One region of the Bacillus jepli genome, then DNA from elsewhere that is predicted to be linked to it. Evidence: predicted binding sites of a transcription regulator. Region 1 holds the regulator's gene; the other holds the start of a gene.
What was found. Region 1 encodes Rex, which represses fermentation and respiration genes when NADH is low (regulators of the CRP and FNR family bind a similar motif). Its sites were predicted from a motif close to TTGTGAAATATTTCACAA; they were not measured.
Positions count from the first base shown of each region.

Region 1 (3,422 bases):
GGATTTCTTTTTCAGGTTTAAGCGGATATTCATCCCATAATTCGTTTAACACCCGTTTATTTGAGGTGAGGTCTGCTTGTTGTTGGTCATAGTAGCCAATCGTTACATGTGAACCGAAACGAATCGTTCCATCGACATGCTCAAGCTTATCGATAACGGCTTTTAGCAGGGTCGATTTCCCGATCCCGTTAGGTCCCACTAACGCAATACTATCTTCACGATAAATATTGAAATTGATATTTTTGATAATAGGCTTGTCTTTTTCATAGGAAACAGAGATGTCTTTTGCACTTAACACATCATTTCCACTTTGTCTTTCAATTTCGAAACGGAAGGAAGCAGATTTTTCATCACCCGATGGTCTGTCCATAAGCTCCATTCGATCAAGCTGTTTTCGTCTACTTTGAGCGCGTTTCGTTGTTGAAGCTCTGACTAGGTTTTTCGCGATGAAGTCTTTTAGTTTTTCGACTTCTTCCTGTTGTTTTTCATATCTTTTCAAATCAAGTTCATAGTTTTCAGCCTTTAATTTTAAATAGTTGCTGTAGTTTCCGACATATTTCGTGCTTGTGTGTCTTGAAATTTCATAGACCTGGTTGACTACTTTATCAAGGAAGTAACGGTCATGGGATACGATTAAGAGCGCTCCTGGATAGCCTTGGAGATATTGTTCAAGCCAGGTAAGCGTGCTGATATCGAGGTGGTTTGTCGGCTCGTCCAGAATCAATAAATCAGGCTTGGAAAGTAATAATTTACAAAGGGCTAGGCGTGTCTTTTGACCACCGCTCAAGCTAGATATTTTTGTTTCGTAGTATTCTTCTGTAAAATGAAACCCGTGTAGAATGGAACGAATATCAGCTTCATATTGATAGCCACCCTGTTCTTTAAAGTCGACCTGGAGCTGATCGTATTCTTCAAGGAGTTTTTGATAGTCAGCTGGATTTTCAAAAACGGAGGGGTCCCCCATTTTTACTTCAAGGTTTCGTAAGTCTTTTTCTAGTTTCTGTAAGGGTGCAAAGACGGTAAGCATTTCTTGCCAAATGGTAAGCGTTGATTCAAGTCCAGTGTCCTGTGCGAGATAATCGATTGTGACACTTTTCGGCTTAATGATTTCACCGCCATCATGTGACATCTGTCCTGCAATAATTTTTAATAGAGTCGATTTTCCGGCACCATTTCGACCAACAATGGCAATGCGGTCGCGAGTTTGTACTTCTAATTTTATATTGGATAAAATAAGATCAGCAGCAAAATATTTTTTGAGCTGATTTACTTGTAGTAAAATCATGCTATTTCACCTCTTGTTTCTAACAACAGTGTATCTTATATTATCTTAATAGAGCAACTGCAATGATAATGTTCACAGATGTTACAAAGACAGATGTGGTAAAATAGTGTATAGTTTATGGGAGGGTTCGATATATGTCATCATTTACCCATTTTAATGAGCAGGGTCGTGCAAGAATGGTCGACATTACAGAGAAATCTGATACTGTTCGTACAGCGATTGCAAAATCAAGTATTACTGTAAATAAATTGATTTATGAGCAAATCATAAATAATGAGGTTAGCAAGGGAGATGTTCTTGCTGTTTCTCAGGTTGCCGGTATTATGGCAGCTAAAAAAACATCAGAGTTAATTCCGATGTGCCATCCGTTAGCATTAAAGGGCGTCGATATCAGCTTTAATTGGACGACCCAAGATGATTATATTTTACATATTACCGTATCAGTTAAAACAAAGGGTAGTACCGGCGTAGAGATGGAAGCCCTTACGGCCGCATCGGTTTGTGCGTTAACTGTATATGATATGTGTAAAGCAGTTGATAAAGGGATGGTGATTGGGCCAACCTATTTAGCTGAAAAAACAGGTGGAAAAAACGGTGATTTTAAAAGGCCAGTAGCGGGGGAATAAACATGAATTTGGAACAGTCAAAAATACCACAAGCAACTGCCAAAAGGCTGCCACTTTATTATCGGTTTTTAAAAAACCTGCATGCCTCGGGGAAGCAGAGGGTATCGTCTGCAGAGCTAAGTGATGCGGTCAAGGTTGATTCCGCCACGATTAGGCGAGATTTTTCCTATTTTGGGGCATTGGGAAAAAAAGGGTATGGCTATAATGTGAATTATTTATTATCCTTTTTTAGTAAGACCCTTGATCAGGATGAATTAACAAAGGTTACGTTAATAGGTGTCGGTAATTTAGGTACCGCATTTTTACATTATAATTTCTCAAAAAATAATAATACAAAAATTGAGCTTGCGTTTGATGTGGATTATAATAAGGTAGGTAGTAGTATTGGTGGAGTCAAGGTATACCATTTAGATGATCTTGAAAAAGAATTGCCTGATGATGTCACGGTTGCTATTTTAACAGTTCCCGTTGGCGCAGCACAGGCGATTACGGATCGCCTCGTAAATAAGGGGATCAAAGGTATCCTTAATTTCACACCAGCAAGAATCAATGTGCCTGAACATATACGTGTTCACCATATTGACTTAGCTGTTGAATTACAAGCACTTGTTTACTTTTTAAAGCATTATTCGAATGAAGAATAGAAATATATTTTACACTTGTTGGGAGGTGACTTACTGTGGGAAGTCTTGGATTTGGTAGTATCCTATTGATTGTATTTGCAGCGTTACTTATTTTTGGACCGAAGAAGTTACCTCAATTAGGAAGAGCAGCAGGTAATACTTTGCGTGAATTCAAAAACGCAACAAAAGGTTTAGCAGATGATGACGATGATGATGTAAAAAAGAATGAAACTCCTGATGTGAAGTAATGATAGGATGAGTCATATGAACGAAAAAGAAATGTCCGTCTACGATCATATTGGTGAGCTACGAAAACGACTGATTTATGTAGTCGTTTTCTTCTTCATTGTTGCATTAGGAAGCTTTTTTCTCGCAGAGCCGGTCATTCTTTACTTGCAAAATGCGGAGGAAGCAAAAGAACTGACAATGAATGCTTTCCGTATGACAGATCCAATTAAAATTTATATGCAATTTGCTTTTATCATTGCGCTCGTTATCTCCTCTCCTTTTTTACTCTATCAGCTATGGGCGTTCATCAGTCCAGGTTTGTATGAAAAGGAAAGAAAGGTAACCTTGAGTTATATTCCGATTTCAGTAGTCTTATTTTTAGTAGGGGTGTCATTTTCCTACTTTATTCTATTCCCATTTGTTGTGAATTTTATGACGAGGTTAGCAGCCCGCCTTGATATTAACCAGGTAATCGGGATTAATGAGTATTTTCAATTCCTGTTACAGTTGACCTTACCGTTTGGCTTTTTGTTTCAATTGCCGGTAGTCGTCATGTTTCTCACAAGACTCGGTATTGTCACACCGATGTTCTTATCGAAAATACGAAAATATGCGTATTTTATTCTATTAGTAATTGGAGGGCTAATTACGCCTCCTGAA
Region 1 is NZ_JBDFMO010000001.1:752,083-755,504, reverse strand. It holds gene ABC371_RS03775 (ABC transporter ATP-binding protein) at 1-1,285, opposite strand, end outside; gene moaC (cyclic pyranopterin monophosphate synthase MoaC) at 1,420-1,911, shown strand; gene ABC371_RS03765 (redox-sensing transcriptional repressor Rex) at 1,914-2,555, shown strand; gene ABC371_RS03760 (twin-arginine translocase TatA/TatE family subunit) at 2,591-2,782, shown strand; gene tatC (twin-arginine translocase subunit TatC) at 2,799-3,422, shown strand, end outside.

Region 2 (3,422 bases), 3.5 Mb from region 1:
TTTCACAATCCTTACATATACCAACAAATTCTTTCATCTTTATATCCATTCCTTTCGCTCTGCTCAAGGCACAAAACGTAATGAAACAAGTTTACCTTGAGCGTTATTTTGGCAATTCTGTAGCCATAGGGATTTCAATTAACTACAAATCACGCGGAGGTGAGTGGGCTGCTTCAGTTGTGGAGTGACCGCATCTTTATATGTGTAGATTGCCTTTCCAAGCACAAATAAGTGTGACTTCGAGCACGCAGACTTATCTTTGTATAACCATTACTCGTTTATTGCTGGGCAATCAGTCAATGTTGTCTATCCCTATAAATCTGTTAAAGGAGTTATCCCTATGGCTTTAAAAACTGTTTATCCTATTTGTTGTGGAATTGATGTCCACAAAACCTTTGTTGTGGCTTGTGTTGCCTCAACTGATAAAGGAGTTACAACATACAAACGCCGTCGCTTTTCGACCTATACAAAAGGATTGATTGAGCTGTCACAATGGCTTTGTGAAAACAAATGTAAAGATGTCTGTATGGAATCTACCGGGAAATACTGGATTCCCGTATTTAATGTACTTGAAGATTCCTGCAACATCACTTTGGCGCATCCTAAATACGTCAAGGCTATCCGTGGTAAAAAAACAGACAAAAAGGATGCCAAATGGATTGCTGATTTATTTAAGCACGACCTTGTAGCTGGAAGCTTCATGCCTCCACTTACGATTAGACAACTTCGTGACCTTATGCGTTATCGTTTTAAACTGACTAACTTTATGTCGAGCGAAAAGAATCGTCTTCAAAATAGTTAAACTGTGTCAAATATCCAGCATGGACATGTTGTTACAGATACCTTCGGCAAAAGCTCCATGAACATCATTGACAAGCTTCTTGAAAATCCTTTAGAAACATCTTTTGACATTGAACCTTTAATCCATGGCTCCCTGAAGAAAAAACTTCCTGATCTGGAGCTCGCCATTGACGGATATATTACTCCCGAACAGGCTGAAAAACTAAAGGTTATAAAACAACACTATGAAGACCTTGGGTCCCGGAAGGATGACCTTGAAAAAATTATTCTTTCTCTTGCCGCGTCCTACACAGAAGAAATCAATTTGATCTTAACTGTTCCGTCCTTCAAGAACATCTTTTCCGCCATTGCAGTGGTTTCAGAAATCGGTGTTAATATGGACGTGTTTCCGACAGCTAAGCATTTGTGTTCCTGGGCAGGACTTACACCCACAAATAATGAGAGTGCCGGCAAGAAAAAGTCAGTAAGAATTTCGAGAGCTGGCTGCTACATAAAGCCCCTTTTAGTACAGTGTGCTACAGCTGTAGTTAAAAGTGAAAAACATCCCGAAATTCGAAACCGTTACTTAAAACTTAAGAAACGACGTGGTCACAAACGAGCAATTATTGCAATTGCACGAATGCTTTTAACAGCTATCTACAATATTCTCAAAAAGAAAGAAGCATATAACGCTGAATTATATAGAAAATCGGATGTTCTTCCAGTAACCCGTGAAATCACGGTAGAACAAGCCATCTTACTAGCTAAAAACCACGGCTATAAAGTGTTAGAAGCTTCTTAAAGCTAAAGTATTTAATTCGATCAAAAATTTTTAAAAGTCGTCATAAGATGGCTTATTTGTCGTGCTCTAAATTAGAATAGTGGTCAAACGTAGTTTTTTCAGACTTTCACCCCGTTTATTCTTTTAGACCCACATTTCATGAGGTATGACAAGATGTTTACGTGGCATTTTAAGATTTTTTTTCATTATCGCATATTTTTCTAGAGATATGATTAAAAACATACGTACATAGTGATAAGATTCACTACAATTACAGAAAAGACTCGATACAATGAACCCATAAAACAAAAGGAGGAATGTAAAAATGGTATTTGCAGCGAAAGTAAATGCTCCAGATTACGCACCGAAGGATAAGCACCCAACAATTTTTAGAACATTTGATAGTTTACAGTCAGGTGAAATCATGGAGCTTACAAATGACCATGATCCACGACCACTCCAATATCAATTCATGATGGAACGCGGTAATGAATTCACCTGGGAATACCTTGAACAAGGTCCAGATGTATGGCGCGTTGCAATCGGTAAAAAATAAAAAACAATCAAAGATTCAATATTTATAAAGATGTAGGCAAAATCAATTTACGATGTGCCTACATCTTTTTATCAATAAAAAGTTTTATTTGGAAGACTGTTCCATTCGTGCTACTATGATGAAAAAAGTAAAAGGATGTTTCTACATGAACAAATCAAAAATCACAGGTATCCTTTTAGCTGGTGGAGAGTCAAGGAGATTTGGGAGCCCTAAAGCGTTTGCCAAACTTCATCGTAAATTCTTTTATGAATATGCTATCGAGGCATTGGAAGGAAATGTGGGAAAGCTTATTATTGTAAGTCATCCCGCATTAGTAGAGCAATTTCAAGACCAAACTTCAGTAGAAGTTATTCAGGATTTACCTGAATATAAAGGGAACGGACCGCTTGCTGGTATGTTCACAGCCATGCAAAAAGAACAGTCAGATTGGTATATAGTCTTACCTTGTGATACCCCTTTTGTGACTGATGTACTTGTGAAACAGCTAATCACTTATACCAATGACCAAAGTATTGATGCTATTGTTCCGGTTATCAATGATCGACAACAGCCGTTAATCGCTGTTTACCATCGTAGGGTTGCAAAGAGAATAGAGGAACTGCTAAAAATTCAACAGTATAAAATGAGCCATTTATTAGACGCTTGCAACGTTAAATTCGTAACCAATCAAGAACTCCAGCTACAAGGCATGGAATTTGAAAATATTAATGACCAAACTGAATATAAAAAAGTACAGCAAAAGCCAATTTAAATCCATTGAAAATTGGCTTTCTTTTTTAAATTTCACTTTGCACACTCATAATATTCAGAAAAATATGATAAAATAATAATGAAACAAAATGTGTTGAAAAGGAGGGAGTGCGTTTGAGAGTAGGCTTAATTTTAGGGATAGTAACCTCTGGACTTCTACTAATCATTGGTTTGTCTACTCATCAATTTGAAACATATTCTGTGATTTCAGGGACACTCGGGATCATTTGTTTTTTACTCGCGGGAATCGTGTCTGATTCCTTTATCAGCGGAGATCGGGCAAGAGCGAACTACTATACCGAAAGCAAACAAGATCGTAAAAAAAGAATCCGATATTCTTATCTGTTTTTCCTCTTGGGAGCTCCCAATTTACTTGTAGCCATAGTTTTAACCCTCAATTATATGTAACATTTCTTCAAACTAATTTGAACACCTCATAACATGTTCCTAATTGTGAACATTTTCAAACACCTCCTTAACCTGTGATGCACCTCACATAATTCACTTTTATATAGTGTTAAAATGTGGACATTAATAAAGGAGGTTTGCCTCATG
Region 2 is NZ_JBDFMO010000001.1:4,227,478-4,230,899, reverse strand. It holds gene ABC371_RS21570 (hypothetical protein) at 1-37, opposite strand, end outside; partial or broken gene ABC371_RS24715 (IS110 family RNA-guided transposase) at 341-1,582, shown strand; gene ABC371_RS21555 (DUF2249 domain-containing protein) at 1,887-2,117, shown strand; gene ABC371_RS21550 (molybdenum cofactor guanylyltransferase) at 2,263-2,868, shown strand; gene ABC371_RS21545 (DUF5316 domain-containing protein) at 2,982-3,275, shown strand; gene ABC371_RS21540 (TIGR04053 family radical SAM/SPASM domain-containing protein) at 3,420-3,422, shown strand, end outside.
Region 2: the regulator Rex is predicted to act here: its motif matches at 1,812-1,829, upstream of ABC371_RS21555 (DUF2249 domain-containing protein).